2 regions of the Streptomyces sp. NPDC001858 genome follow, and region 1 is predicted to be linked to the other one. Evidence: riboswitches for the same ligand, from Rfam matches in the RefSeq annotation. Region 1 holds a riboswitch; the other holds the start of a gene.
What was found. Region 1 has a riboswitch for glycine ahead of gcvT (glycine cleavage system aminomethyltransferase GcvT). Riboswitches for the same ligand answer to the same signal wherever they lie in the genome.
Positions count from the first base shown of each region.

Region 2: it holds a riboswitch for glycine, as region 1 does, so the genes downstream of both, gcvP (aminomethyl-transferring glycine dehydrogenase) here and gcvT (glycine cleavage system aminomethyltransferase GcvT) in region 1, are expected to answer to the same signal.

Region 1 is NZ_JBSFEV010000024.1:38,842-54,301, reverse strand. Features, by position in the region: gene ACWCPF_RS28780 (ABC transporter permease) at 1-86, opposite strand, end outside; gene ACWCPF_RS28775 (enhanced serine sensitivity protein SseB C-terminal domain-containing protein) at 529-1,290, opposite strand; gene ACWCPF_RS28770 (enhanced serine sensitivity protein SseB) at 1,491-2,297, opposite strand; gene ACWCPF_RS28765 (AAA family ATPase) at 2,419-3,102, opposite strand; glycine riboswitch at 3,280-3,391, shown strand; glycine riboswitch at 3,392-3,506, shown strand; gene gcvT (glycine cleavage system aminomethyltransferase GcvT) at 3,544-4,662, shown strand; gene gcvH (glycine cleavage system protein GcvH) at 4,781-5,161, shown strand; gene glyA (serine hydroxymethyltransferase) at 5,170-6,432, shown strand; gene ACWCPF_RS28745 (L-serine ammonia-lyase) at 6,488-7,855, shown strand; gene ACWCPF_RS28740 (hypothetical protein) at 8,058-8,534, shown strand; gene ACWCPF_RS28735 (hypothetical protein) at 8,639-9,712, shown strand; gene ACWCPF_RS28730 (EF-hand domain-containing protein) at 9,810-10,022, opposite strand; gene ACWCPF_RS28725 (helix-turn-helix domain-containing protein) at 10,077-10,991, opposite strand; gene ACWCPF_RS28720 (YncE family protein) at 11,058-12,239, opposite strand; gene ACWCPF_RS28715 (polysaccharide deacetylase family protein) at 12,239-13,024, opposite strand; gene ACWCPF_RS28710 (ATP-binding protein) at 13,197-13,700, opposite strand; gene ACWCPF_RS28705 (enoyl-CoA hydratase/isomerase family protein) at 14,024-14,791, opposite strand; gene ACWCPF_RS28700 (L,D-transpeptidase) at 14,876-15,460, opposite strand, start outside.
Region 2 is NZ_JBSFEV010000047.1:40,545-56,004, reverse strand. Features, by position in the region: gene ACWCPF_RS39750 (sugar phosphate nucleotidyltransferase) at 1-1,222, shown strand, start outside; gene ACWCPF_RS39745 (DUF881 domain-containing protein) at 1,341-2,237, shown strand; gene ACWCPF_RS39740 (small basic family protein) at 2,234-2,566, shown strand; gene ACWCPF_RS39735 (DUF881 domain-containing protein) at 2,572-3,405, shown strand; gene ACWCPF_RS39730 (FHA domain-containing protein) at 3,488-4,372, shown strand; gene ftsR (transcriptional regulator FtsR) at 4,415-5,152, shown strand; gene ACWCPF_RS39720 (bifunctional nuclease family protein) at 5,237-5,710, shown strand; gene ACWCPF_RS39715 (MerR family transcriptional regulator) at 5,956-6,639, shown strand; gene ACWCPF_RS39710 (DNA polymerase IV) at 6,707-8,068, shown strand; gene ACWCPF_RS39705 (nucleotidyltransferase domain-containing protein) at 8,169-8,630, shown strand; gene ACWCPF_RS39700 (PRC-barrel domain-containing protein) at 8,635-9,006, opposite strand; glycine riboswitch at 9,120-9,215, shown strand; gene gcvP (aminomethyl-transferring glycine dehydrogenase) at 9,402-12,287, shown strand; gene ACWCPF_RS39690 (TOBE domain-containing protein) at 12,336-12,755, opposite strand; gene ACWCPF_RS39685 (TOBE domain-containing protein) at 12,846-13,241, opposite strand; gene ACWCPF_RS39680 (DUF1707 SHOCT-like domain-containing protein) at 13,347-13,652, shown strand; gene ACWCPF_RS39675 (hypothetical protein) at 13,649-13,927, shown strand; gene ACWCPF_RS39670 (amino acid transporter) at 13,995-15,460, opposite strand, start outside.

The DNA.
Region 1 (15,460 bases):
GCCTTGGCGTCGCTGGTGGCGACCGCCGCTTCCTCGGCCGCGCTCGGGGCCGCTTCCGCGGTCGGCTCGTGCAATGGTGCCGTCATCTGGCAGGGACCCCTCTCAACCGGCGGTAGCCGGCCCGCGCTTGCCGCTGTGGCGGCGTGATCAGTCCGTAATACGCAGGGGATAAGTCCCCTGGAGCGGGAGTCTTCAACGCTTTGGCGATCTGTTGCCAGACTTGGCAGGGAAAGGATGCGTAAACGTGATGCGGGTAGAGGGGTTCCGTTATCCGGACGGCGGGTAACGCCCCCCGGACAGGGACTTATTCGGGCAGATCGGACGAGAACGGGACCGATCGCCGCTATCTACGCGCGAAGACGTCCGACTCCTGCCAGGCGGTCGACCTCACAACAGACACACAACCGACCCGCGACGGAACCGGCGGCACGACGCGCGACAGATCGCGCGGCAGGGCTGACGGCGGAAGCGGCGGCGGGCGATCGTGGGCGGCGGCGGAAGCGGCGGTAGCGGTGGCGGTGGCGGAAATCAGTAGCGTCCGGTGGGCGGATAGCCGTAGCCGCCCGCGGGCGCGGGGGCCGACGCGGGAGCGGGAGCATGGGCCTCGCGGTCGTAGAACGGCCGGGCGTTGGCGCGCATCCACATCACGACGGGGTCGTACTCGTCGGTCATGGCGACCGTCGACACCGGCAGCCCGTCCGGCACCGCGCCGATCGACTGCTGCATCATGGCCCGGACGGCGTCCACCGCCGACGGCGAGGAGTCGTACACGTCCAGCCCTACGGCCAGGTAGGGCGCGCCCAGCGCCGGCTGCACCCAGGCCCGGCGCAGCGCGCGGACCGCGGGGGTGCGATGGGCGTTCTGCGCGAGCAGGGCGTAGAACTGCGGGATCTCGATGGCGGGCTCGGACAGCCGCAGCGGTCCGGCGGGCTGGCGCTCCAACCCGGTGGCGATCCGGCGCAGATCCAGCCAGGGGATGCCGACGCCGCCGCCGGGGCCGTGCGGGTTGAGCCAGAGACCGTAGTGGTCGGGGTAGAGCGTGCGGGCCACGTCGATTCCGTCGACCACCTCGTACGAGCGGTTCCAGCCACTGGCGCTGAGCTCCTGGGCGGAGGTCACGCAGGGGGCGTACCCGTGGCCGTCCACCTCCATGTTCCCGTACTGGGCGTCCGGGGAGCCCGCCTGGCCGTGCCACAACAGCATCCAGACCTGGCCGGACGAGGGGGTCGCGAGCGCGCGCAGGAGGGCCTCGTAGGCGTCGTAGCGCCCGGGCGTGACCTGGCGCAGCATGTGCTCGACCGAGCCGGTCGCGGCAGTGCCAGCGCTCACTTTTTATCGCCCCTTCGAGAAATGGCCCCGCGTCGGGGTCCAGCTTAAGCGCCCAATGGCTCAGGGCTGGTGGTGCGTTGGCGGGTGCGGGTCGCGGGTGGTCGGTCGGGGCCCGCGGCGGAGCCGGGCATCGGCACGGCCCCGCGCCCCGGGCGGGCCCCCTAGCGTGAGTAGAAGGGGCGGACCCGTTCCCTCATCCAGTCGGCCACCGGATCCTGGGCGACGTCGAGCAGCACCAGGTTGACCGGCCAGGGGGCCGAGGTCTTCGTGAGCGCCCTGCTCAGCGCCTCCAGCGGCACGGCGCGCAGATCGCCCTCCCACGGGGACTCCTGGGGGAGCCCGAACAGTTCGACGCCGACGAACATCGCCGGCTCCGCCGTCTCGACGGCGGCCAGGCAGCGGCGGGCGGTCCGGATCACGCCCGTGGCCTCGAACTCCGCGGAGGCCGCGGCCAGGAAGTCGATCGGGTCGTCCTGCCAGTCGGGCTCGTAGAGGCGGACCCGGCCGCCGCTCGCGGATCCGTCCAGCGGGGTGCGGCCCGCCCGGCACAGCTCGGCCACGGCCGGCGGCGGCAGCGGGACGGCGACCAGGCCCTCGGGGTTGACCATGATGCCCACCTGCGGGGGCAGCCCCCGGGCGAACTCCACGGCCGGCGCGATCGTGAACGACATGTGCGAGCCGACGACCTGGCGGAACTGTTCCTCGGAGCTGAAGACCGGCACATAGACCTGGCCGTCCAGCTCCAGTGTGGGCAGGTCGAGGGGGCCGCTGTGCGGGCCGCCGCCGCCGGGCAGCGGCACCCAGACGAAGCCGCGCCCGAGCGCCTCCACGATCCGGGGGCCGGCTCCCGGCACGCCGAGGGAGGCGGAGAGCACCTCCTCCAGCTCGTTGCCGGGCCATCCGCCGTGCGGATGAGGGTGTGCCTGCGCCGGAAAGTCCGTCGGGAAGTCCGCCGGGGGGAAATCCATCTGCCTACCGCCTGCTAAGAACCGCTCAGTCTGCTGTGGCTGAAAGGCTAGGGCCTGTGCGGCGCATCACGCCACAGACGCGATGGCCGGCCCGGCGGCCCGCCGCGGGCCGCGGGACGCCTCAGCCGGTGAAGGCGATGCGCCGGAGTACGTCTGCGGCAGGGCGGTCCAGCAGGACCGCCGAGCCGCAGCCTTCGGGGAGGGCGCCCTGCTCCACCGAACGCAGGAGGCGGGCGGCGGCGCGGCGGTGCCGCAGGAACGCGTACCGCGAGACGCCTCGGCCGCGCTCGCGCTGGCCCTCCAGGGCCTGGTCCGCGCCGACGTCGAGAAGGACCAGGTGGAGGGTGCCGCCACGGCGGCGGGCCTCGCGGGCCAGCCAGTCGCGGACCCAGGCCTGGGTCCCGCAGTCGTGCACGACGACGCCCTGGCCGCCGCGCAGGGCTCGGCGCAGCCCGGCGTAGTGGGCGAGGCGGACGAGCGGGCGGTAGAGGGCGTAGGGCAGGTGGCGGGGCGCGCGGGCGTCCCAGCGGTCACGGGTGTCCTGGGAGTCGATGCGGACGCCGTGCACAGCCCGTTTCATGAGGGTGGACTTGCCGCTGCCGGGCAGCCCGGTGACCACGACCAGGTCACGGGGGCCGAAGAGCAGTCCGTGCGGGCTGCGGCCGGCCCGCTCGCGCAGGTCGCGGACGACGGGCGCGGGCTGCGGGCCGCACGCCTCCCGGGCCCGGGTGCCGGGCTGCGCGGGCAGCGCGAGCCCCGAAGCGGTCGCGAATGCGGTGGTCCTCGCCGTTGTCGTCCTGTTCACCGTGATCGTCCTCCCCTGGGGTCAGGTAGTCCTCATCCCCATCGAGCGTAAAGAGAAGGTAATGCGCGGTGTCTCGCGTTTTCGTGCGCGTACCGACACAAGCCGGTTACAGATGCGGCCTGCCGCGACCGGGGCGGGCCGTGCGATGATGGCCGCGCCAACTGCATACCGGCCGTTCGAATCCGCGCGGGAGAGTCCCCGGCAACAGGTCCGCCTGTCGCTTCGCCGGGGCGCCGAAGGAGCAAGTCCCTCCCTTGAATCTCTCAGGCCCCGTTACCGCGCGGGCGAGGCACATCTGAAAAGCGGGCCGCCGTTCCCGGCGGCCCCACCCAAGGTGCAAGTCAGGACCACCGTTTCGCGGGGTCGTGACGAACCTCTCAGGTTCCGATGACAGATGGGGAGGAACGACCTCGCCGTCATGCCTTGGGAGACGACCGTCCGATGAGCAGCTCCGCACCCCGTCACACCGCGCTCGATGCCCTGCACCGCGCGCTCGGCGCGACGATGACCGACTTCGCCGGCTGGGACATGCCCCTGCGCTACGGCTCCGAACGCGACGAGCACCAGGCCGTCCGCACGAAGGCCGGCCTCTTCGATCTCTCCCACATGGGCGAGATCACCGTCACCGGGCCGCAGGCGGCGGCTCTCCTGAACCACGCGCTGGTCGGCAACATCGCCACCGTCGGCGTCGGCCGCGCCCGCTACACCATGATCTGCCAGGAGGACGGCGGCATCCTGGACGACCTGATCGTCTACCGGCTGGCCGAGCACGAGTACATGGTCGTCGCCAACGCCTCCAACGCCCAGGTGGTGCTGGACGCCCTGACCGAGCGCGCCGCCGGTTTCGACGCGGTCGTGCGCGACGACCGGGACGCCTACGCGCTGATCGCCGTCCAGGGGCCCGAGTCCCCCGGCGTCCTCGCCGCGCTGACCGACGCCGACCTCGACGGTCTGAAGTACTACGCGGGCCTGCCCGGCACGGTCGCCGGGGTCCCGGCGCTCATCGCCCGCACGGGCTACACCGGCGAGGACGGCTTCGAGCTGTTCGTGAAGCCGGAGCACGCCGTCGAGCTGTGGCAGGCGCTGACGAAGGCGGGCGAGGGCGTCGGCCTGGTCCCGTGCGGGCTGTCCTGCCGGGACACGCTGCGCCTGGAGGCGGGCATGCCGCTGTACGGGCACGAGCTGAGCACCTCCCGCACCCCCTTCGACGCCGGTCTCGGCCGGGTGGTGAAGTTCGAGAAGGAGGGCGACTTCGTGGGGCGCAAGGCACTGGAGGCGGCCGCCGAACGCGCCGCCTCGCAGCCGCCGCGCGTCCTCGTCGGCCTCGTCGCCGAAGGTCGTCGGGTCCCGCGCGCCGGGTACGCCGTGGTCGCCGACGGCAAGGTGATCGGCGAGGTCACCTCCGGCGCGCCCTCCCCCACGCTCGGCAAGCCGATCGCGATGGCCTACGTCGACGCGGCCCACGCGGCGGCGGGGAGCCCGGGCGTCGGCGTGGACATCCGGGGCGCGCACGAGCCGTACGAGGTCGTGGCGCTGCCGTTCTACAAGCGCCGGAAATAGACACTGGGCGCGGTGCCCGGTCCCCGGGCGTGACCCTGCCCACATTGCCGCTGGTCACGCACGCCTCCAGCAGTCCCCCATTCATCAGCACTCCCTCGCGTACAGGAGAATTCAGGCCATGAGCAACCCCCAGCAGCTGCGCTACAGCAAGGAGCACGAGTGGCTGTCGGGCGCCGAGGACGGCGTCTCGACGGTCGGCATCACGGAGCACGCGGCCAACGCGCTCGGCGATGTGGTGTTCGTCCAGCTCCCGGCGGTCGGTGACACGGTGACCGCGGGCGAGACCTGCGGCGAGCTGGAGTCGACCAAGTCGGTCAGCGACCTGTACGCGCCGGTGACCGGTGAGATCACCGAGATCAACCAGGACGTCGTGGACGATCCGGCGCTGGTGAACTCCGCCCCCTTCGAGGGCGGATGGCTGTTCAAGGTACGCGTCACGGACGAGCCGGACGACCTGCTCTCCGCCGACGAGTACATCGCCCTTACCGCCGCCGGCTGAGGATCCAGATGACTGTGCTGAACACGCCCCTGCACGAGCTCGACCCGGAGGTCGCCGCCGCGGTCGACGCCGAGCTGAACCGCCAGCAGTCCACCCTCGAGATGATCGCCTCGGAGAACTTCGCCCCCCTCGCGGTCATGGAGGCCCAGGGCTCGGTCCTCACCAACAAGTACGCCGAGGGCTACCCGGGCCGCCGCTACTACGGCGGCTGCGAGCACGTCGACGTCACCGAGCAGATCGCCATCGACCGGGTCAAGGAGCTGTTCGGCGCCGAGTACGCCAACGTGCAGCCCCACTCCGGCGCCTCCGCCAACCAGGCCGCCCTGTTCGCCCTGGCCCAGCCCGGCGACACCATCCTCGGCCTGGACCTGGCGCACGGCGGCCACCTCACCCACGGCATGCGCCTGAACTTCTCCGGCAAGCAGTTCGACGTGGTCGCCTACCACGTGGACGAGGCCGGGCTGGTCGACATGGGCGAGCTGGAGGCGCTCGCCAAGGAGCACCGGCCGAAGGTGATCATCGCGGGCTGGTCGGCGTACCCGAGGCAGCTGGACTTCGCCGAGTTCCGCCGGATCGCGGACGAGGTGGGCGCGTACCTCTGGGTCGACATGGCGCACTTCGCCGGTCTGGTCGCGGCGGGCCTGCACCCGAACCCGGTGCCGTACGCGGACGTCGTGACCTCGACGACCCACAAGACGCTGGGCGGCCCGCGCGGCGGCATCATCCTGGCGAAGCAGGAGTTCGCGAAGAAGCTGAACTCGTCGGTCTTCCCGGGCTTCCAGGGCGGCCCCCTGGAGCACGTCATCGCGGCGAAGGCCGTCTCCTTCAAGGTCGCGGCGAGCGACGACTTCAAGGAGCGCCAGCAGCGTACGGTGGACGGCGCCCGCATCCTGGCCGAGCGCCTCGGGCAGGCGGACGCCGCCGAGCACGGGGTGTCCGTCCTCTCCGGCGGCACGGACGTCCATCTGGTCCTGGTCGACCTGCGCGACTCCGAGCTGGACGGCAAGCAGGCGGAGGACCGTCTCCACGAGGTCGGCATCACCGTCAACCGGAACGCGATCCCGAACGACCCGCGCCCGCCGATGGTGACGTCCGGCCTGCGGATCGGCACCCCGGCCCTCGCGACCCGCGGCTTCACCGCCGAGGACTTCGCGGAGGTCGCGGACGTCATCGCGCAGACCCTGAAGCCGTCGTACGACGTCGAGGGTCTGAAGGCGCGCGTCAAGGCACTGGCCGACAAGCACCCGCTGTACCCCGGCCTGAACAAGTAGTTTCCTGGCGGGGGCACCCGACGACGTGTGTCCCCGCCCTCTTTGAGGAGTTCCCGTGGCCATCTCGGTCTTCGACCTGTTCTCGATCGGCATCGGCCCGTCCAGCTCCCACACGGTCGGCCCGATGCGCGCGGCCCGCATGTTCGCGCTGCGGCTGGCCAAGGAGGGCCTGCTGGACTCCACGGCGTCGGTCCGCTGCGAGCTGTACGGCTCGCTCGGCGCGACCGGCCACGGCCACGGGACGCCGAAGGCGGTCCTGCTCGGCCTGGAGGGCTCCTCGCCGCGCACGGTGGACGTGGAGGGCGCCGACGACCGGGTGGAGCAGATCAAGGCGACCGGCCGGCTGCGGCTGCTGGACACGCACGAGATCCCGTTCTCCTTCGACGACGACCTGGTCCTGCACCGCCGCAAGGCGCTCCCGTACCACGCCAACGGCATGACCATCCGGGCGTTCGACGCCTCGGGCACGGAACTGCTGTCGAAGACGTACTACTCGGTCGGCGGCGGGTTCGTCGTGGACGAGGACGCGGTCGGCGCGGACCGGATAAAACTCGACGACACGGTCCTGAAGTACCCGTTCCGCACGGGCGACGAGCTGCTGCGCCTGGCGAAGGAGACCGGTCTGTCGATCTCCTCGCTGATGCTGGAGAACGAGCACTCCTGGCGCACGGAGGACGAGATCCGGGCGGGCCTGCTGGAGATCTGGCAGGTGATGCAGCGCTGCGTGTCCCGGGGCATGTCCCGGGAGGGCATCCTGCCCGGCGGCCTGCGGGTGCGTCGCCGCGCCGCCGTGACGGCCCGTCAACTGCGGGCGGAGGGCGACCCGTTGGCCCACTCGATGGAGTGGATCACGCTGTACGCGATGGCGGTGAACGAGGAGAACGCGGCCGGCGGCAGGGTGGTCACCGCCCCCACGAACGGCGCGGCCGGCATCATCCCGGCGGTCCTGCACTACTACATGAACTTCGTGCCCGGCGCCGACGAGGACGGAGTCGTCCGCTTCCTCCTCGCGGCCGGCGCCATCGGCATGCTCTTCAAGGAGAACGCCTCCATCTCCGGCGCCGAGGTCGGCTGCCAGGGCGAGGTCGGCTCCGCCTGCTCCATGGCCGCCGGCGCCCTCGCCGAAGTCCTCGGCGGCTCCCCCGAACAGGTCGAGAACGCCGCCGAGATCGGCATGGAACACAACCTCGGCCTCACCTGCGACCCGGTCGGCGGCCTCGTCCAGATCCCCTGCATCGAACGCAACGGCATGGCCGCGGTGAAGGCGGTCACGGCCGCCCGTATGGCGATGCGCGGCGACGGCCAGCACAAGGTGTCCCTGGACAAGGTCATCAAGACGATGAAGGAGACCGGCGCCGACATGAGCGTCAAGTACAAGGAGACGGCCCGGGGCGGGCTGGCGGTCAACATCATCGAGTGCTGAGGAAATAGCCCCCCTCCTCCGCCCGTAGCCGCAACGGCGGCCTCGACGTTGCGGGCCGGATCGGGACAAGGCCGTCGAACCGCCCAACTGCCGTCCGAGGCAAGGGCGTTCCCTCGCGTCGATGTGCGCTACATCTCATCCGCGAGCTGTTATGGCGGCCGGGTGGCCGGTGTCTTCAGGACGACGGCTCCGAGGAGGATGAATGGCTGAGATCACGGCGTCCGAGAGTCAAACCGATTCCCGGCAGGCTCTGGTGGCACGCATCGAGAGCCGCGAGGCCGATATCGGCGCCTACCTTCAACACGCCCGGCGCCGGCGCGACCGGCTCTCGCTCATGAGCATCATCGCCGGCGCGGTGGTGTCGCTGTCCACCGCGGGTCCTGCTCTGGGCGGGCAGGACTTCGCCGGGACGGTGGGTGACGCCCTGTCCTTCGGCAGCAGCTCGCTCGTCTGGCAACTGCTGTGTGTGGCAGCGCTCATCGCCTCGGTGGTCGGCACCATCACCGCCGGGCTGCAACGCTCGGACGACATGGCCGACAAGCTGTCGAGCGCGGAAGCATGCCGAACGGAACTCGACTCGCTCGCCACGGCGGTCGCCTTCCAGGACATGCCCCTCGACGAAGCCGCCGAGAAATACCGGCGGGTCACCGCCAAGCTCTCCTTCGTGCCGGAGCTCTGACTGAACGTGGCGAAATGCGACTCGGAGAAAAAATGCTGAACAAATCCAGGAAGTTCCGGCTGGCTGCCGTGGCAATCGTGGCTGCCTCTGCCGCGGTTTCCGGAATGGCGACGCCGGCTCTGGCCAGTGGCTCTGCGGCCGAGGCCGACGGCCCTTCGGTCAGTGCCGGCCCCTATCCCGGTGAACCACGCGAGTGGAATCCGGTGACCTACTCGGGCGGGCAGATCCGCAGCCAGTCCACCATCGGCGAAGCGCGCGACAACCGCGGCAACATCATGCACGCGTGGCGTGGCGCGGACAACGACTTCATATGGATCTCGTTGAACAACGGCGGCGCGTACCAGCTGCCCATCTCACCGGGGTCCCCCAACGCGCAGACCTACGCTCCCCCGACGGTGATCTGGACCGACGACGGCAACCGCGGCAACTTCCGGATCTTCCACACCGGCCGGGACGGCGACGTCTGGCAGCACCGCGTCCAGCTCAACGCGAGCTACCAGCTGCCCGCCGCGCTGCCCTACGGGGCCAAGATTCCCCGGGACACGCGGACCCACAACTACCTGCCCGTGGCCGCGACCGCGCTGCCCGGCAACTCCTTCATGCTCGCGTGGAACAGCCAGTCCAACGACGACGTCTGGGCGATGTACTACGACGCCGCCGCGACGACCTTCCAGGATCCCCGGCTGGTTCCGGGTGCACTGAGCTACGACGCGCCGTCACTGGCCGCTCAGATCGACGACGGCGACGACGCCGCTCCCTGGAACCAGATCGCCCTCGCCTTCAGGGGGATCGACGGCAACATCTATATGACGCGGCAGACGTACGGGGCTTCGAACTGGACACAGCCGCGGGGACTTCCGGGCGCGAATTCTCCGTATGCGCCGTCCATCGCGCTCTCCGGCAGCGGCTATGGCGCGATCGCCATCACGAAGCACAACGACAACAGTGTGGGAAGCTGGCGGATCGACCGCAACGGAAACTACAGCGAGTTCAGCGAATCCGCTGCCACCGGTTTCTCGTCCGGTAAATCCCCGCTGGCGGTCGTAGCCGGAAACGACCTCTACTACGTCATCTCCGGAAGGTCCCTGGGCGCCAACGGGGCGTGGACGGACGGGGTCTCGTGGAAGCGGGCCACCAACTTCGGTTCCCTGCCCAAGCCGCCCACACCGAAGCAGTAGAACCGGCCGCAGGTTCTGAACCCAGGACCTGTGGACATGCCTGCGCATGCTTCTGGAAGGGGCGCCCCGCGGCTGCGGGGCGCCCCTTTCGCGCGCGTCACTTGCTCAGGTAGGCCCAGAACTCGTCGAACGAGAGAACCTTGTCCCCATTGAGGTCACGGCTCTTGATGAGGACCTCGGCGACCGCCTCGGTGACGTTCCAGTCACCCTCCTGAGCGAGGGCGGTCTTGAACTCGGCCGCGGTGATGAATCCGTCACCGTCCGTGTCGATCCGCTGGAACTGCTTGCGCGCTTCTTCGATGTCGGCCACCGATCCGCCCCTTTTTCTTTTTCTTGTCCTGCTGTCGTACTGACGCAGGTCAGATTATCCGGCCGTGCGAGCGGCGAGTGCGGCGACCGCCCACGCGAACTCCTCCTGGTAGGCGGCCTGCGGGCCGAGCCCCTGCACGACGGCCGACAACTCCCGGTAGCGCGCCACCTGTACGTTCGTCGCGGCGGAAAGCTTCTCCAGTACGGCGGCGGGGTCGGCCTCGCCGATCAGGCCCCGCAGCAGCTCCGCCGCCTCCGGTGCGTCGGGGGCGAGCCCGCGGCCCAGGGCGTCGCCGGCAAGCCCCACCAGCCGGCTCATGAACCACAGGGACGTGCCGGCCGGCGCCTCGGGCCCCCGGTCCGCCGCGTTGAACTCCACCGCCTGCCGCATCCGCGCCCGGAACGCCGGGTCCTGGATCAGCTCGGCCAGCTCCACCCAGGCGTCCACCTGCTCGGCGGTCGGGTCGTCCGGCAGGTCCACCGCCGCGAACCGCAGCCGGGTGCGGATGTCGGGGTCGGCGGTGTCGAATCCGTCGAAGATCTCCGCCATGAAGTCGTCGACGATCCGCGACCGCTCGGCGGCCGACAGTCGGGCCAGTCTGTTCATCAAGGTCGTCTCCTGTGCGCTCGCTCCGCGTCGGGCCACGGACGACAGCACCGCACGGGTCACCCGCAGCGCCCTGATCTGCGCGTCCAGCGCGCTCACATGCGCCGCCGCGACCTCCGCGACCGTCCGTTCCCCGGCCAGCACCCGGCGCACGTCGGCCAGGCCGAGGCCCAGTTCGCGCAGGGTGCGGATCAGCTCCAGCCGGGCGGCGGACTCTGCGCCGTAGAGGCGGTAGCCGCCGGCCGACCGGGTCACGGGGGTCAGGACATCCTCGTCGGACCAGTAACGGATGGTGCGCACGGGCAGTCCGGTGGCACGGGCCAGTTCGCCGATGGTGAGCAGTCCGGTGCCGTCGTCGATCATGTTTGGAAGTCTGGGCCTTCCAGCGGGTGGAGACTCAAGCGGCGCAGAGACGCTCTTCGCGAGCCCCTACCGGAAGATGCCGGTGTGGCCGAGGGAGTAGCGGCCGGGCTGGGGGTAGACGGCGAGGCCGTGCGGGCCGCTGCCGACCTTGATGCGGGCGAGCTGGCGGCCGGTGGCGGTGTCGAGGGCGTACACCTCGGAGTTGTACCGCCCGGACAGCCACAAGACCTTGCCGTCCGCGGAGACGCCGCCCATGTCGGGGCTGCCGCCCTCCGGGAGCCGCCACTTCTTGGTGAGCCGGTTCGCGCGGAAGTCGAAGACGGAGACGCTGCCCTCGCCGCGGTTGGAGATGTACATCTCGCGGGAGTCGCGGCCGATGTACAGCCCGTGGGCGCCCTTGCCGGTGTGCAGGAACTCCGGCTCGCCGAAGGTGTCGCCGTCGACGATCCACACCCCGTGGGCCATCATGTCCGCGATGTAGAACCGCTTCCCGTCGGGCGAGACCTTCACGTCCTGCGGCATGGCGCCCTTGAAGGGCAGCCGCTGCTGTCCGACGACCTTCATCTGCTCGGTGTCGACCTTCAGCAGTTCGCCGCTGAACTCGCAGGACACGATGAAGTACCTGCCGTCGAGAGAGAAGTCGGCGTGGTTGACGCCGTAGCAGGTGACCGGTTCGGTCTTGATCCGCTTCATGGTGTGCGGGTCGCGGAAGACGAGCTCGCGGTCGAGGGAGGCCATGACGATCGCGTACTTGCCGTTGGGCGTGAAGTAGAGGTTGTACGGGTCGTGCACTTCGAGGGACCGGCCCGCCTTGCCGGTCTTCGGGTCGATGGGGGTGAGGGTGTGGCCGCGGTTGTTGTTGACCCACAGGGTCTTCAAGTCCCAGGAGGGGACGACGTGTTGGGGCTGGCGGCCGACGTGGACGGTCTCGATCACCCGGTACGTCTTCGGGTCGATGACGGAGACGGTGTCGGACTCGGTGTTGGGGACGTACACCCGGGACGGGAAGTCCTTGACGACCGGGGAGAGCTTGTTCGGGCGGTCGGCGGCGTAGACGTCCTTCGGATCCAGCACCGGCGGCATGCCGGGCAGTCCGTCGACGAGCGGTTTCACCGGCTTCTTCACGGGCGCCGGGGCCGCCGCCCGGGTGGCCTCGGCCGCGCCGTCCTCTCCGTCGGTGCCGCAGGCGGCGAGGACGGCGAGGGCGACGACGGCCGGCAGGGCGCGTTTCACGAGGTTTCGGTGCATCAGCCGATCAGCTCCGTGGTGGTGACCGCGTGCAGTCCGCGGCGGGCGAGTTCGTCCAGGACGGCCGGAAGCGCGGCGACCGTGTCCGCGTACCCGAAGTGCAGGCTCACGACGGACCCGCCCCGGACCTGGCCGAGGATGGTGCGGGCGACGGCGGGAGCGCCGGGCGAGGTGAAGTCGAGGGAGTCGACGTCGTAGGAGAGGACGTGCGGGTAGCCGGCGCGGCGGGCCAGCGTCTCCACGAGCGGCGAGGCGCGCAGGGCCCGGGAGGGGCGGAACCAGGTGCCGATGGACCCGGTGAGCCTGCGCAGCCGCTCGGCGCACCCGGCGATCTCGGCCGCCGCGTCCGTCTCCGACAGGGCGTTGACGTCCAGGTGCCGCTGGGTGTGGTTGCCGAGGTCGTGACCGCCGTCCAGGATCCGGCGGGCGAGCTCGGGGTGCTCGTCGAGCCAGCTCCCGACCGCCAGGACGGTGACCCGGGCCCCGTGCCGCTCGGCTTCACCGAGCAGCGCCCGGGCCACGGCGGGTTCGCCCTGTCCATGGAAGGTGAGCGCCACCCGGGGCCGGTCCCGGGGCCCGTGGCTGATCTGGACGGGCTGCCGGGGGAAGGCCCGGGGCCCGGGGGCCACGTCGGCGGAGGAGGCCGTGCTCGTGGGGGCGCGGGGCGCGACGGCACCCGGGGAACTCCCGGAGGGCGAGCACGCGGCTGCACACGCGCCCCCGGCGACGAGCCCGGCGCCCGCCCGCAGCAGGTAACGACGGTCGGAGGTGGTCACGCGCACCATTTAAGGTGCGAAATGTCGCAATCCCGACGATTGACCCACCCTTTGAGCCCGTCCGGCGTTTGAGGACGAGGCCGTCAGGCCGAAGCGGGGGTCTGGGGGCGGCAGCCTCCAGGGACGCCGACACCAGCGCCGGATGCCCGAGAAGCGCCCCCGACCGACCCCGCGGCAGCGCCTAACGGTCGGCGACCCTCATCTCGAACCAGGTCGTCTTGCCGCGGGGCAGCAGGTCCACGCCCCAGCGGTCGGCGAGTTTGTCGACCAGGAACAGGCCGCGGCCGCTGATGTCCAGTTCCTGGACCGGCATCAGACAGGGCAGGCCGCGGGAGGGGTCGCGGACCTCGACGCGGATCCAGCCGCGGCGGCGGCGCATCCGGAGACCGAAGACGCGGGCGCCGGTGTGCCGTACGGCGTTGCCGACGAGTTCGGAGACGAGCAGGACCGCGTCCTCGGTCATCTTGGGGGTCAGTCCCCACTGTCTGAGGACGACGACCTGGGCCAGCCGGCGGGCCGTCGCCGCGGACTCGGGGCGGGACGGCAGCGGAACCTCGCCCTCCGTCGGGTTGCCGAACAACTCCAGCGCCTTGAGCGCCCGTTCGTCCTCGACCGCAGGCGACCAGCGCGCCGCGGTCGCACGGCTCGGTCCCCGCGGCTGTTCGTTGCCCTCCAGCCCCGCCATGCCCCCATCATGGCCGCCCAGCACGGCCTCCGGGGCCGTTCCGACGGAATACGCCCCCCGGAATCAACCGTTCCGGTTGATGCGACCGGCATATGCCATTGGCAGCACAAAGCCTGACAAACCCGTGTCGACCTGCAGCAACGGCCTACCCGACGGCAATCGTCCGGCTCCCTCGACAAGGCACGCTTAAGACTGTCTTAAGGTTTCGACAAACCGCCCCATCGAGGGACCAGGGTGGGACCCGGGTGAGACACCCCGTCAATTGCAAGTGATTGCGGGGAGTTGGAAGGAGACGTCACTCACAGGACACAGCAGGCGCGGACTCAGCGGAACTTGGCCTTGCCCGGCCCTTCCTCGACGAAACTGCGCATGCCGATCTCGCGGTCGGCGGTCGCGAACAGGCCCGCGAACCAGTTGCGTTCGACCGCCAGGCCGGTGTCCAGATCCGTCTCCAGGCCGGTGTCGATCGACTCCTTCGCGGCGCGCAGCGCGATCGCCGGGCCCTGCGCCAGCTTCGCCGCCCAGGCGTGCGCCTCGGTGTAGACGTCGGCGGCCGGGACGACCCGGTCCACCAGGCCCAGGGTCAGCGCCTCGTCGGCCTTCACCATCCGGCCCGTGAAGATGAGGTCCTTGGCCTTGGAGGGGCCGATCAGCCGGGCCAGCCGCTGGGTACCGCCGGCGCCGGGGATCAGCCCGAGCAGGATCTCGGGCTGGCCCAGCTTGGCGTTGTCCCCGGCGATGCGGAAGTCCGCGCACAGCGCGAGCTCGCAGCCGCCGCCCAGCGCGTACCCGGTGACGGCCGCGACGACCGGCTTGGGGATCCGGGCCACGGCCGTGAAGGAGTCCTGGAGGGCGCGGGCGCGCAGGACCATCGCGGTGTGGTCCATGTCCTGCATCTCCTTGATGTCCGCGCCCGCCGCGAACGCCTTCTCGCCGCCGTACACGACGACCGCGCGGACGTCGTCGCGCCGGGTCGCCTCCTCGGCGAGCTCCTTGAGACGGTCCTGCGTGGCGATGTCCAGCGCGTTCATGGGCGGGCGGTCGAGTCGGAGCGTGCCGACGCCTTCGGCGACTTCGAGATTCACGGTCATGCCAGCAGGTTAACGGGGACTAACGACGACGGGCCCGGTGCTGTGTGTCACAGCGCCGGGCCCGTCGTCAGGAGACGGGGACCGCTACTTCTTCCACTCCGCCCAGGGGATGTTCCAGCCGTTGAGGCCGTTGGCCGGGTCGACCGTCGGGTCGGTGGAGTTCTTCACGGTCACGACGTCGCCGACCATCGAGTGGTTGAAGAACCACGCGGCGGCGATGGAGCTGTCGTAGCCGCCGCGCACGTCCCGCAGGCCGATGCAGCCGTGGCTGGCGTTGTAGTTGCCGAAGGCGTCGCCGCCCCAGTAGTTGCCGTGCACGAAGGTGCCGGAGTTGGTCAGCCGCATGGCGTGCGGGACGTCCTTGATGTCGTACTCGCCGTCGTAGCCGACCGTGTCGCCGTTCATCCGGGTCACGGTGAACTTCTCGCTGATGACCATCTGGCCGTTCCAGGTCGCGTAGCCGGGCTTGCCGGTGGTGACCGGGATGGTCTTGACGACCTTGCCCTCCTGCATGACCTTCATCGTGTGCTTCTTGGCGTCCACCACGGTCACCTGGTCGCGGCCGATGGTGAAGGACATGGTCTTGGTCTGCTCGCCGTAGACGCCCTTGCGGCCCTCGACGCCGTCGAGGTTCAGCGAGACCGTCACCTTGGTGCCGGCCTTCCAGTA
Region 2 (15,460 bases), on a different contig from region 1:
CCACTCCCGTGGTGCCCGTGCGCTGAAGCGAGCGGTGATCTCCGCGCTCCAGGCCAGCGCCATCGACGTACGGGACCTGGAGAACGTGCCGTTGCCCGTGGCACGGCAGCAGACCGCGCGGGGGAGTGCCGGCGGGATCATGATCCGGACCTCGCCAGGGGTGCCGGACTCCGTGGACATCATGTTCTTCGACGGACAGGGCTCGGATCTGTCGCAGGGCAGTCAGCGCAAGCTGGACCGGGTGTTCGCGCGGCAGGAGTACCGGCGGGCGTTCCCGGGAGAGATCGGGGATCTGTACTTCCCGGCCAGCGTCTTCGACTCGTACACCGGGTCGTTGCTGCGGAACGTGGACACGACAGGGATCTCGGAGTCCGGGCTGAAGGTCGTGGTGGACGCCTCGAACGGCAGTGCCGGGCTGGTCCTGCCGAGTCTCCTCGGGAAGCTCGGGGTGGACTCGCTGACCATCAATCCCGGCCTGAACGAGGCCCGGCCCACGGAGACGGGCGATCAGCGCCGGTCCGGGCTCGTGCGGCTCGGGGAGATCGTGGCTTCGTCGCGGGCCGCGTTCGGTGTGCGGTTCGACCCGGTGGGTGAGCGGCTCTCCCTCGTCGACGAGAAGGGCCGGATCATCGAGGACGACCGGGCGCTGCTGGTGCTCCTCGACCTGGTGGCCGCCGAGCGGCGCAGCGGACGGGTCGCCCTTCCGGTGACCACGACCCGGATCGCCGAGCAGGTCGCGGCGTATCACGGGACGCAGGTCGAGTGGACGACGACCTCGCCCGACGCCCTCACCCGGGTCGGGCAGGACGAGACGACGATCTTCGGCGGCGACGGCAAGGGAGGGTTCATCGTCCCGGAGTTCAGCAGTGTCTTCGACGGTACGGCGGCCTTCGTGCGGCTGATCGGGCTGGTGGCTCGGACGCAGCTCACCCTCAGCCAGATCGACGCGCGGATTCCGCGGGCGCACGTCCTGAAGCGGGATCTGGCGACTCCGTGGGCCGTGAAGGGGCTCGTGATGCGGCGGGTCGTCGAAGCGGCCGGAGATCGCTTTGTGGACACCACCGACGGTGTGCGGGTGGTGGAGACGGACGGGCGTTGGGTGATGGTGCTGCCCGACCCGGCCGAGGCCGTCACCCATCTGTGGGCCGAGGGGCCGGACGACGCGTCCGCGCAGGCCCTGCTCGACGAGTGGGCGGCGGTCGTGGACAGCGCCGGGCGCTGAGCCACGCGCACGCGTACGCCCACGCGCGCGTGCCGGACAGGTGTCCCCAAGGGGGCCTGTCCGGCACGCCGGTGGGGCCATTCGGAGGTATGCGGCGCGACGTGCGACGATGTGCGGCATGCCGCAGCAGCCCCCCGTTCGGAGCACACCCGCGCGCGTGTCGCGCCCGGACGCCTCCATGTCGCTGCTCACCAACGTCATGGACCACAGCCTCGACGACGGCTACGCGGAGGCCGCCGCCCGTAAGCGGGCCGAAGGCTCCGGCGGTCTGCCCAGGACGGTGCGGGCGAAGCTCGGTCTCGCGGCGGGATTGGTGCTCGCGGCCCTCGTGGTCACCGTCGGGGCGGCTCAGGCGCGGGTCGCGGCTCCGGTCGTCGCCAAGGAGCGCGAGGAGCTGATCGACCGCATCGATCGTGAGACGGAGGCCGCCGACAAGCTCGAGAGCTCGGTCGACAAGCTCCGCGACGACGTGAGCGCGCGGCAGCAGGAGGCGCTCAAGCAGAGCGGCGGCGGTGACGGGGCGGACCTGGTGGGCGTTTTGTCGGGCGCCGTCGAGGTGCACGGGCCGGGAGTGAAGCTGGTCGTGGACGACGCCGAGGAAGCGACCACGGGCGGTGACGGCGATCCGCGTGAGACCTCCGGTTTCTCCGACACCGGGCGGGTGCGGGACCGCGACATGCAGCGTGTGGTCAACGGGTTGTGGGCGTCGGGCGCCGAGGCCGTCTCCATCAACGGGCAGCGGCTGACGGCGCTGTCGGCGATCAGGGCCGCGGGTGCCGCGATACTGGTCGACAACAAGCCGCTGGTGCCGCCGTACACGGTGCTTGCTGTGGGGGACGGGAAAAACCTGAGCACCAGGTTCCAGAACAGCGCGGACGGGCTGTATCTGAACGCCTTGCAGGAGAACTACGGCATTCGGACGGCCATTTCCGTGGTGGACGACGTCCGGCTGCCCGCCGCACCGAGTGTGATCGTACGTACAGCTCAGCCGAGAAGTGAGAAGGGCACATCGTGATCGCCGTACTGGGCCTCGTCGTGGGAGTCGTGGCCGGCCTGTTGGTTCAGCCTGAGGTACCGGCAGCAGTCGTGCCTTATCTGCCGATCGCCGTGGTGGCGGCGCTCGACGCCGTGTTCGGCGGGCTGCGGGCCATGCTGGACGGCATCTTCGACGACAAGGTGTTCGTGGTCTCGTTCCTGTCGAACGTGGTCGTCGCCGCCTTGATCGTGTTCCTGGGCGACGAGTTGGGCGTGGGATCGCAGTTGTCCACCGGCGTCGTGGTCGTCCTCGGCATCCGGATCTTCTCCAACGCCGCGGCGATCCGTCGGCACGTCTTCAGGGCGTGAGGCGGATGAGCGACCAGGACGAGGCGCCCGAGAACAGGCTGCGCAAGGAATTGCCCGACGAGGTCCCGGTGACGTCGTCCGTGAGCGAGAAGGCCGAGCCGCCGGCCGCTCCCGTGCTGACTGGTCGGCAGCGGCTGGTGCAGGGGCTCTGGCCGCCGCGGGTCTCGCGGGCGCAACTCATCGTCGCCCTGCTGCTGTTCGGCCTCGGCTTCGGTCTGGCCGTCCAGGTCGCGTCCAACAGCGACAGCGGAAACGCCCTGCGTGGGGCGCGTCAGGAAGATCTTGTGCGCATCCTTGATGAACTCGATGACCGCAGTCAGCGTCTTGAAGACGAGAAGCAAGGTCTCGAAAAGCAGCAGCAGGAGCTGGAGAACAGCTCCGACCAGGCCGAGGAGGCCCGCAAGCAGACGGTCGAGAAGGAGAGACAACTCGGCATTCTGGCGGGCACGGTGGCTGCTCAGGGGCCCGGTATCACGATGACCATCGAGGACACGAAGGGAACGGTCGAGGCGGACATGTTGCTCGACGCGATCCAGGAACTGCGCGCGGCCGGGGCCGAAGCGATCCAGGTGAACGGTGTGCGGGTCGTCGCCGGCACCTTCCTGACGGATTCCGACGACGGTGTGAGCGTCGACGGGAACAAGATCAACACGCCGTTTCGTTTCAAGGTCATCGGCAATCCGCAGGACCTCGAGCCGGCGCTGAACATCCCTGGAGGCGTGGTGCAGACTCTTGAGAAGGAGCAGGCCACCGTGACCGTCGAGCGGTCGAGCAAGATCGTCGTGGACGCCTTGCGAGCGGCGAAGCAGCCTGACTACGCTCGGTCGTCGGCCCAGTGAACCGGGGGTGCATGCGGGGCGTCCGGCAGGGGCATGAGGTTGCGGGGGGTCGACGCACCGATCGGGTGGTGCGTGGTGGAAACTGTCAGGTGGGCACGGACGTTGTGAAGGTGTCCGGGTCGGCCGGTGTAATCAGTCAGGGTTCGTCCTGCCCCACGGGCGGGTCTGTTTCGGTCAAGGGGAATCGCCCGTGAAGTTGTTTGCGAAGTTGTTCGGCAAGAGCGCGCGAGAGGGCAGCGACAACGCGACCGCTCGTCATCGCGCACAGCCCGACGCAGAGGGTCAGCGGCCGCTGTTCAGGGACCAGGTGGGTGGTCCGGGCGGTGACATTTCCGGAGGTCAGGGTGCGGCGTCGGTTGACCCTGCGCAGTCCGGCGGCATAGGTTTCGGCCAACCGTCAACCTCAAGTACGGGTGGAGGGTTTTCCCCTATGTCGGCCCTGGTGTGTACGAGGTGCGGTAACCGCAACGCGGAGAACAGCCGCTTCTGCTCCAACTGCGGAGCTCCGCTGCGCCCCGGGCTGACGCCCGAGCGTCCGTCGGAGACGACCTCCACCATCTCCATCTCCGGTCTCGAGGCCTACGACGCCGAGGCCACCGGCCAGACGCAGTTGCCCGCGCTCTCTCCCGAGGCGCAGGCCGCGGTCGACGCGTTGCCGTTGGGCTCCGCGCTGCTGGTCGTGCGCCGCGGCCCGAACTCGGGCAGCCGCTTCCTGCTGGACGGCGACCTGACGACGGCCGGCCGTCACCCGCAGAGCGACATCTTCCTCGACGACGTGACGGTCTCGCGCCGGCACGTGGAGTTCCGGCGCAACCCGGACGGCACGTTCAGGGTGGCGGACGTCGGCAGTCTGAACGGCACGTACGTCAACCGGGAGCGGATCGACGAGGTCGCTCTGTCGAACGGTGACGAGGTGCAGATCGGCAAGTACCGGCTGGTCTTCTACGCGAGCCAGCGGGGCTACTGACCCTCCCCCGGAGTCCATCCGGGGGGAACCCAGGGAAGGTCCATGCTTCAAACACCGAGGGGCGGTGCCGGACCGGGCACCGCCGCCGCGGACGGTGGTCCGATGAGCATCGGCACCGTGTTGAACGCGCTGCGTGACGAATTCCCCGAAGTCACCATCTCCAAGATCCGTTTCCTGGAGTCGGAGGGGCTCATCGATCCGCAGCGGACCCCGTCGGGGTATCGCAAGTTCAGCGCGGAGGACGTCGAGCGCCTCGGCCACGTACTGAGGATGCAGCGGGACCACTATCTGCCGCTCAAGGTCATCCGCGAGCACCTGGACGCCATGGAGCGGGGCGAGGCCGCGCCGCTGCCGACCGTGGGCCGGCAGCGTGACGGTGAGGCGTTTCTGGAGCCGTCGGAGGCACCCACGGTCGCCCGGATCGGGCGGGCCGAGCTGCTGGCGGCCGCGGGGATCGGTGAGCCGGAGCTCGAGGAGTGGGAGGCGTACGGGCTCGTCGTGCCCTTGGCGGACGGCGTCTACGACGCCGAGGCCGCCACGGTGGCCGCGCTCGTCGCCGAGCTGGGGCGGTTCGGGATCGAGCCCCGGCATCTGCGGGTGATGAAGGCCGCGGCCGACCGTGAGGCCGGACTCGTGGACCAGGTGGTCGCCCCGCTGAAGCGTCATCGCAACCCGCAGACCAGGGTGCTCGCGGAGGCCCGTACGAAGGAGCTGGCGGGGCTCACGGTCCGGCTGCATGCCGCGCTCGTGCAGACCGCGCTCGGGGTGCGGCTGCCCTGAGCGGGCGGTTTCGCCCTGGGCGGATCGGTCACCCGTTCCCGGCCCGACTACCCAAACGTCCCGGGCACGGCCTAGGGTTGCTGTGTGAACGAGCTCGATGTCGTAGGTGTCCGGGTCGAGATGCCCTCCAACCAACCGATCGTGCTGCTGCGTGAAGTGGGAGGCGACCGTTACCTTCCCATCTGGATCGGACCGGGGGAGGCGACGGCGATCGCCTTCGCCCAGCAGGGCATGGCTCCCGCGCGACCGCTGACCCACGACCTGTTCAAGGACGTACTCGAAGCCGTCGGCCAGGAGCTCACCGAGGTGCGCATCACGGATCTGCGGGAGGGCGTCTTCTACGCGGAGCTGGTCTTCGCCAGCGGGGTCGAGGTGAGCGCGCGCCCGTCCGACGCCATAGCGCTGGCGCTGCGCACCGGAACGCCGATCTACGGCAGCGACACGGTGCTCGACGACGCGGGGATCGCCATTCCGGACGAGCAGGAGGACGAAGTGGAGAAGTTCCGCGAGTTCCTCGACCAGATCTCGCCCGAGGACTTCGGCACCAGCAACCAGTAGCCGGCACATACGCGACATGTGGGCGTCCTGTACGGGGACGCCCGTCTCGTTTCCGGCAAATGCCAGCGGCGACTGAGAGCGTCCTACGGCTACTTCTCAGCGCATTCGGCTAGCCTTTCCCCGCGGTGGGGTGCGGGAAACCACTCCTAGGGTGATTATCACTCGGCGTGCCGAGTGTGGCGATCGTTGACGCACCCCTGGTGACTGCCTACCGTCGAGAAGGCAGGTCAAGGACGGAGGTCGGCGTGAGAAGCAGCGGCGACGGTACGGCTGGGGGTGCCCCCGGACTCGGTGTCGGGGGGAGCGGTCCGTACCCTCCCCCCAGCTCTCAGCTGAGTTCGAGCAGGGGGTATCCCCAGCAGAGCGGCGCTGCCGACCAGGCTCCGCAACGGCCGGCGGCCGTGCCGAGCAGCGGAGGGGCGACGTCCATGGCGTGCGAGCAGATCGGCTATCGCGGTCCGACGGCCTGTGCGGCCGCGGGCATCACCTACCGGCAACTGGACTACTGGGCGCGCACCGGGCTCGTCGAGCCGAGCGTGCGGCCCGCACACGGGTCCGGCACGCAGCGTCTGTACAGCTTCCGGGACGTTGTCGTCCTGAAGATCGTCAAGCGGTTCCTCGACACCGGGGTGTCGCTGCAGAACATCCGCTCCGCCGTGCAGCATCTGCGGGAGCGCGGGTTCAGCGACCTGGAGCGCATGACGTTGATGAGCGACGGCGCGACGGTCTACGAGTGCACCTCGCCCGACGAGGTCCACGCGCTGCTCCAGGGCGGTCAGGGCGTTTTCGGGATCGCTGTGGGCGTGGTCTGGCGGGACGTGGAGAACGCGCTTTCCCAGCTGCACGGGGAGCGCGTCGACACCGGTGAGACGCTCGTCGGGCACAACCCGGCGGACGAGCTGGCGCGTCGGCGCAACCGGGCGGTCTGAGGCTCCTCGCGGGGCTCGGGGCGGCGGTACGACGCCGTTGTCAGTGGTGTGGTGCAGCATCGGACATGTGAGAAACGCGCCCACCATCCTGCATCTCGACATGGATGCCTTCTTCGCGCAGGCGGAGCAGGCGTCCAAGCCGAGTCTGCGCGGGAAAGCCGTGGTCGTGGGTGGTCTGGGGCCTCGCGGAGTGGTGGCGACCGCTTCCTACGAGGCGCGCGTCTTCGGGGTGCACTCGGCGATGCCCATGGCCCAGGCGCGCCGACTGGCTCCCAACGCCGCCTATCTCGTTCCGCGCTTCGCGTTCTACCGGTCGATCAGCGAGCAGGTCATGGCGCTGCTGGGAGCGCTTTCGCCGTTGGTGGAGCCGCTGAGCCTGGACGAGGCCTTCGTGGACCTGGAGGCCGGGGAAGCGGCCTGGGACAGCGAGTCGGCGGAGCTGGCCGGCGGCAGACTGCGCGCGGACATACGGGCCGTCACGGGTCTCACCGGCTCGGTGGGGCTGGCCTCCTGCAAGATGCTCGCGAAGATCGCCTCGGAGCAGGCGAAGCCCGACGGCCTGGTGCTGATCGAGCCGGGCACCGAGCGGACGTTGCTCGGGCCCATGTCCGCGCGGATTCTGCCGGGGGTCGGTCCGGCGACGGGGGACCATCTGAGGCGGGCCGGGATCACCACGGTCGACGAGATCGCCGAGGCCGGTGAGGACGAGCTGGTGCGGCTGCTGGGCAAGGCTCATGGGCACGCCCTGTACGCGATGGCGCTGGCGCGTGACGACCGGCCCGTGGTGGCCGAGCGGGAGACCAAGTCGGTGTCGGTCGAGGACACCTACGACGTGGACATCCACGACCGGGTCCGGGTCGAGCTGGAGGTGCAGCGGCTCGCGGACCGGTGTGTGCGCAGGCTGCGCGGGGCCGGTCTGTCGGGGCGGACGATCGTGCTGAAGGTGCGACGGTACGACTTCTCGACGCTCACCCGGTCCGAGACGCTGCGGGGTCCCACCGACGATCCGACGGTGATCCGGGAGGCGGCGGCCCGGTTGCTGGACTCCGTGGACACGACGGGCGGGGTGCGGCTCCTCGGGGTGGGCGTCAGCGGTCTGGCGGACTTCACCCAGGAGGACCTGTTCGCGCAGGCCGCGGAGGAGCGGTCGGAGGGGCCCGAGGAGGAACTCGCGGACGAGCCCGTCCGTGCGGAGCCGGTGGAGGCCGAGCATCACTGGCGTCCCGGACACGATGTGCGGCATGCCGAGCTCGGGCACGGATGGGTGCAGGGCAGTGGGCTCGGCCGTGTCACCGTGCGGTTCGAGACCCCGCAGTCGGAGCCGGGACGGGTGCGGACGTTCCGTACCGACGACCCGGGGCTGGAGCCGGCGGATCCGCTGCCGCTGGTGCGGCGAAGACCTGCGGTCGACTCCGGGAACTCTTGGTGAGGTCGATCAGTTACACAGAGTGAAGCGGTTCGAAGTATGGGGTGAGCCGGAGCGGTGGCGGTGTCCGCGGAGGCGGCGCCGATGGCGGATGGGGAGCTGCATGAAACTGCACGGAGGTCGGTTCGCGGACCAGGCCGGGGTGTCGCCGGCACGTGAGGCCGAGATGCGGCAGGTGGTGGATCGGGTCACCCGGTGGTGTGCGAACCGCAGTGACGTGGTCGGGCTGCTCCTGGTCGGATCCTGCGCGCGTGGGGCCGCGCGTCCCGACTCGGACGTCGACCTCGTGCTGCTGTCGACGGCGTTGGATCGCTATGTCGACGACGAGGTGTGGAGGCGTGAGCTGTCGCTGGGGGAGGTGATTCGGGTCCAGGAGTGGGGGCCGGTCACCGAATGGCGGTATGTCACCGCCTCCGGTCTGGAGGTCGAGGTGGGCGTCGGCGCTCCGCGCTGGGCGCGGACCGATCCGGTCGACGCCGGTACGCGAAGAGTGGTCACGGATGGGGCCCGGCCGCTGTACGACCCTGCCGGGATACTCGGGGCGCTGATACGGGCGTGTGCCTGAGGGCTCAGCTCTCGTCCGTGCCCGCGAGGCGGCCGAAGTCGTGGTCGGGGAGCGGGGGAGGGGCGCCCACGTCGAGGCCGTAGTGGTGGTAGAGCTGGAGTTCCTGCTCCGGGGAGAGGTGGCGGCCCACGCCGAAGTCGGGGGCGTCCTTGATCAGGGCCCGTTCGAAGGGGATGCGCAGGGTGCCCTCGACCAGCTCGCTGGGCTCCAGGGGGACGAAGGCGTCGCGGGAGAACAGGCCGGTCCGTATGGCCGCCCATTCGGGGACGCCGGTCGCGTCGTCGAGGTAGACCTCGTCGACGGTGCCGATCTTGGTGCCGTTGCGGTCGAACGCCTTGCGGCCGATCAGGTGGCGCGGATCGATGTCGGTCTGCACGGGCCCTCCATTTGGTCGCAACCCATCCGTAAGCACTACAAAAGAGCACATCGAGGCGGGCGGCCACTCGAAGGGGGTCCCGTTGACCTCGCTGGTAGTCTGACAACGGCTGCTGACCCCATGCGGGAGAGTCCTCCGGACATCATCGGAGGCGCCGAAGGAGCAACTCCTCCCCGGAATCTCTCAGGCTCACGTACCGCACGGACGAGGTCACTCTGGAAAGCAGGGCGGGTGCCGACGGCGTCGACGGCTCCCGCTCTCACCGACGGTGAAAGCCGGGCGCCCTCGGGCGTCCGGTGAAGCTCTCAGGTCGAGATGACAGAGGGGGAGGTCGTCCGGGTACCCGCACGTCGTGGTGACCCTCGAAGGTCGTGGCAGACCAGGAGGCCTCCGTAATGACAGCCCACCGCATTCCGCTCTCCGAGCTCGAACAGGGAATCCCCTTCGAGCAGCGTCACATCGGGCCCGATCACGAGGCGCGGGCCAAGATGCTCGCGCAGGTCGGCTACGGCTCGCTCGACGAGCTCACCGCCGCCGCGGTCCCGGCCGTGATCCAGAACGCCGACGCGCTGGACCTGCCGGGCGCGCGCACCGAGGCCGAGGTGCTGGCCGAGCTGCGTTCGCTGGCCGACCGCAACCAGGTCCTCGACTCGATGATCGGGCTGGGCTACTACGGGACGTTCACGCCGCCCGTGATCCTGCGCAACGTCATGGAGAACCCGGCCTGGTACACGGCGTACACCCCGTACCAGCCGGAGATCTCCCAGGGGCGGCTCGAGGCGCTGCTGAACTTCCAGACCATGGTCGCCGACCTGACCGGGCTGCCGACCTCGGGTGCGTCGCTGCTCGACGAGGGTACGGCCGCCGCCGAGGCGATGGCGCTGTCCCGGCGCATGGGGAAGAACAAGAAGGGCCTCTTCCTCATCGACGCGGACGTGCTGCCGCAGACCATCGCCGTGATCGAGACCCGGGCCGAGCCGACGGGCGTGGAGGTCGTCGTCGCCGACCTGAGCGAGGGCATTCCGGCGGCGATCGCCGAGCGTGAGATCAACGGCGTGCTCGTGCAGTACCCCGGCGCCTCAGGTGCGGTACGCGACCTCGGGGCGATCGTCGAGCAGGCGCACGGGCTCGGCGCGCTCGTCACCGTCGCCGCGGATCTGCTCGCGCTGACGCTGCTGAAGTCGCCCGGTGAGCTGGGGGCGGACATCGCGGTCGGCACCACGCAGCGGTTCGGCGTGCCGATGGGGTTCGGCGGGCCGCACGCCGGCTACATGGCGGTCCACGAGAAGTTCGCGCGCAGCCTGCCCGGGCGGCTGGTGGGCGTGTCCGTGGACGCGGACGGGAACAAGGCCTACCGGCTGGCGCTGCAGACGCGTGAGCAGCACATCCGGCGGGAGAAGGCGACGAGCAACATCTGCACGGCGCAGGTGCTGCTGGCCGTGATGGCGGGGATGTACGCGGTCTACCACGGGCCCGACGGGCTGCGGGCGATCGCCCGACGCACGCACCGGTACGCGTCGATCCTGGCCGCCGGGCTGGCGGCCGGCGGGGTCGAGGTCGTGCACGGGGCGTACTTCGACACACTGACCGTGCGGGTGCCCGCGAAGGCCGCCGCGGTCGTCGCCGCCGCTCGGGAGCGCGGGGTGAACCTGCACCTCGTCGACGCCGATCAGGTGTCGATCTCCTGCGACGAGACCACCGCGCGGGCGCAGGTCGCCGCGGTCTGGGCGGCCTTCGGGGTGGACGGCGACATCGAGGCGCTCGACGCGTCCACCGAGGAGACGCTGCCCGCCGGACTGCTGCGGTCCGACGAGATCCTGGCGCACCCGGTCTTCCACCAGCACCGCTCCGAGACCGCGATGCTGCGCTACCTGCGCAGACTCGCCGACCGGGACTACGCGCTCGACCGGGGCATGATCCCGCTGGGCTCCTGCACCATGAAGCTCAACGCGACCACCGAGATGGAGCCGGTCACCTGGCCCGAGTTCGGGCAGTTGCACCCCTTCGCGCCGGCCGAGCAGGCGCAGGGCTACCTCACGCTCATCCGCGAACTGGAGGAGCGGCTCGCCGAGGTCACCGGGTACGACGAGGTGTCCCTGCAGCCGAACGCCGGGTCGCAGGGGGAGCTGGCCGGGCTGCTCGCCGTCCGCGGCTACCACCGGGCCAACGGGGACGAGCAGCGGACTGTCTGCCTCATCCCGTCCTCCGCGCACGGCACCAATGCGGCCAGCGCGGTGATGGCGGGGATGAAGGTCGTGGTCGTGAAGACCGCCGAGGACGGCGAGATCGACGTCGACGACCTGCGGGCGAAGATCGAGCGGCACCGGGACGAGCTGTCGGTGCTGATGATCACGTACCCGTCCACGCACGGGGTGTTCGAGGAGCACGTCGCCGACATCTGCGCCCAGGTGCACGAGGCCGGTGGGCAGGTGTACGTCGACGGCGCCAACCTCAACGCGCTCGTCGGGCTCGCCAAGCCCGGCCACTTCGGCGGGGACGTCTCGCACCTGAACCTGCACAAGACCTTCTGCATCCCGCACGGCGGCGGCGGCCCCGGTGTCGGTCCGGTGGCCGTGCGGTCGCACCTGGCGCCGTATCTGCCGAACCACCCGCTGCAGCCCGCGGCCGGGCCGGAGACCGGTGTGGGGCCGATCTCGGCGGCGCCCTGGGGTTCGGCCGGGATACTGCCGATCTCCTGGGCCTATGTGCGGCTCATGGGCGGCGAGGGACTCAAGCGGGCCACCCAGGTGGCGGTGCTGAGCGCCAACTACATCGCCAAGCGGCTGGAGCCGCACTACCCGGTGCTCTACAACGGCCCCGGCGGGCTGGTCGCGCACGAGTGCATCATCGACCTGCGGCCGCTGACGAAGGCGACCGGTGTGAGCGTCGACGACGTCGCCAAGCGGCTCATCGACTACGGGTTCCACGCGCCGACGATGTCCTTCCCGGTGGCCGGGACGCTGATGATCGAGCCGACCGAGTCCGAGGACCTCATCGAGCTGGACCGGTTCTGCGAGGCGATGATCGCCATCCGCGCGGAGATCGAGAAGGTCGGGGAGGGCGCGTGGCCGGCCGAGGACAACCCGCTGCACCACGCCCCGCACACCGCGGCCGTGCTCGGCGGCGAGTGGGAGCACGCGTACACGCGTGAGGAGGCCGTTTTCCCGGCCGGGGTGTCCGTCGCCGACAAGTACTGGCCGCCGGTGCGCCGCATCGACCAGGCCTTCGGCGACCGGAACCTGGTGTGCTCGTGCCCGCCGCTGGACGCGTACGAGGACTGAGGTTCGAGGGGCCCTGTCCGTCGTGGGCGGGCGGGGCCCCTGCGCGTGTTACGCCGTCGCCAGGGACACCTCGGTCGACTTGATCAGCGCGACGACGTCGGAGCCCACGAAGAGGCCGAGGTCGGTGGCCGCCTCCTTGGTGATCGCGGCGGTGAGTTCGCCGCCCGCCACGGTGATCTTGACCGAGGCCATGACGCCGCCGACGGTGAGGCCGGTGATCGTACCGGGGAGCTGGTTGCGGATCGACAGGCCGTCGACCGCGGCGGTGGCCAGGGACACCTCCGTCGACTTCACCAATGCGCGGACGGCGATGCCCTCGGTGAGGGCGAGCTGGCGGACGGCCTCCAGGGTGATCGCGGCCGTGAGGTTCTGGCCGCCGTCCAGATGGATCTTGACGGTGGCCATGACCTCACCGGGGTGGACGGCGGTCACGGTGCCGGGGAGTTGGTTGCGGATGCTCAGGGTCATGAGCGTCAACGGTAGGGCTCTGGGCGCCTTGTGGCGGGTATGCCGGGTATGCCTGGTTCTGTGCCGCTCCTGCTGTCTTCGTCTCGTTGGTCAGACTCGGTCGATGTGTACGTTTGTCGACTTCACTCGGGCCGTGGCCTCCATGCCGACTTCCAGGCCCAGTTCCTCGACGGCTTCCCGGGTCAGCAGGGAGACCAGGCGGTGCGGGCCGGCCTGGATCTCGACCTGTGCGGCCACGTCGCCGAGTTTGATCGCGGTGACGATGCCGGGGAAGGCGTTGCGGACCGAGGTGTACGGGGTGTCGCCCTCCGTGCTGTCCGTGCGGGCGAGTTCCACGGAGAAGGCGGCGAGGTCCTTGCCGTCGATGAGGCGTCGTCCGGCGTCGTCGCGATGGGTCGACACGCGGCCCGCGTCCGCCCAGCGGCGCGCGGTGTCGGGGCTCACGCCGAGCAGCCGTGCCGCCTGGCCGATTGTGTAGCTCTGCATGCGGGTCACGATAGGGCCGGAGGGGGCGGCGGTGGACGCGGGGCCGCGTGTTGGGTATGACGCGATATGACGTCAGTTCGTGCAGGGGTGGACGGGGTGAAGGACATGTCAGCTGAGGTGCGGGCCTCGCATGCGGACCGGGACCGGGTCGTGGAGGCGTTGAGCGTGGCCGCGGGGGACGGGCGGCTGACCGCGGACGAGCTCGACGAGCGGATGGAGGCGGCTCTGACGGCCCGGACGACGGGGGAGCTGGCCGTGCTCACGGTCGATCTGCCGGCGGAGGGGGCGGCGGGGGCGGCGATCGAGGTCAAGGACGTCGTCCGGATCGAGCAGCAGGGCGGTTCGGCCGAACGCGGTGACGGGTGGGTGGTGCCGCGACACCTGGTGATCGAGTCGGCCCGGGGGATGTGACGCTCGACTTCACCCGGGCGGTGATCGGGCACGGCACCCTCCGTATCGACCTGGACATGCAGGGCGGCACGCTGCGGCTGGTGACCCGGCCGGGGGTCGTCGTGGACACCGACTCGCTGGTCCTCGACTACGTCAAGATCAAGAGCCGTCCTTCCGGTCCGGCGGACGCTCCGGTGGTGCTGCGGGTGGAGATCGCCGGGCGCAAGAGTTTCGGGCGGATCGTGGCGCGGCCGCCGCGGCGGGGACTCTTCGGGGGGAGCCGGGAGCAGCGCTGAGGCGCTCCGGTGACTCGGCGCCTTCGCGCGGGGCACCCGCGTTCGAAGGACGTCGGGTGGCCGGGGGTCAGCCGGTGTGGACGCGGGGGCGGCGGGCGCGGTCCGGTTCGGCCTCGCGCAGGACCTCGCGGGTGACCGGGGCGACCTCGCCTTGGCCGAAGAGGAAGAAGCGCAGGAAGTTGGCGAAGGGGTTGCCCTCGGTCCACTCGAAGTAGATGTGCGGGATGCAGCCGGTCGAGTCGCGGGTGTGCAGGAGCAGCGCGGCCAGGGCGTTGGAGATGGAGGAGGACTCCAGGGTCAGGACGCGGTAGCGGTTGTGGAGGACCTCGCCGCGCACCGTCAGGCCCGACTCGAACTCGGACGGGTCCACGACGGTGACCTCGACGAAGACGAAGTCGCCGCCGGGGATGTCGTTGTCCTGGCGGATCTGCTCGATCTTGTCGCGGTACTCGGCCTTGTCGCGCTGGTCGGGCTCGTTCGCGATGAACCGGATCTTGCGGCTGGACATGTCACGTATGAAACGTTCCGCCATGTCGTCCATGGTCACGCTGGTCACGCGGAGCTCGAAGGCGCGGGCCAGCCGGGACAGCAGCGAGACCAGGATGATGCCGGCGATGAAGCAGGCGCCGATCTTCACGCCGTCCGGCCGCTCGATGACGTTCACGACGGTGACGTAGAGGAACACGGCCGAGATGACGGCGAAGCCGATGGTCCAGTTGCGCTGGCCGGCCTTGCGGGCGGCGATGGTCACGGCGATCGCCGCCGAGCTGATGAGCACCAGCACGCCGGTGGCGTATGCGCCGCCCTGGGCGTCGACGTCGGCGTCGAAGATCCACGTGACCAGGAACGCGATGAGGGTGAAGACGATGACCATCGGGCGGACGGCGCGGGCCCAGTGCGGGGCCATGCCGTAGCGGGGGAGGTAGCGGGGCATGAGGTTGAGCAGTCCGGCCATGGCGGAGGCTCCCGCGAACCAGAGGATGGCGATCGTCGAGACGTCGTAGACCGTGCCGAAGGCGTTGCCGAGGTACTCGTGGGCCAGGAACGCCAGCGCGCGGCCGTTGGCCTGGCCGCCGGACTCGAATTCCTTCTCCGGGATCAGCACGGTGGTGATGAAGCTGGTGGCGATCAGGAAGACGCTCATGATCAGGGCGGCGGTCGTCAGGAGCTTCTTGGTGTCGCGGATGCGGCCCTTGGGGTGCTCCTCGGTGTCGCCGGGGTCGCCTTGGACGTGGGGCATGACGGCGACGCCGGTCTCGAAGCCGGACAGGCCCAGCGCCAGCTTGGGGAAGACCAGCAGGGAGACGCCGATCATGGCGAAGACGTTGCCGTGCTCGGCGGTCAGGGCGCTCGACCAGTCCGTGACCACATGACCCTCGGTGAGCACGTGCCACAGGCCGACCGCCACCACGACCACGTTCAGGCCGAGGTAGGCGACCACCAGGGCGACCGCGACGCCGATCGCCTCCAGGAAGCCCTTGAGGAACACCGCGCCGAGCAGCGCGACCAGCACCAGGGTGATGATCATCTGCT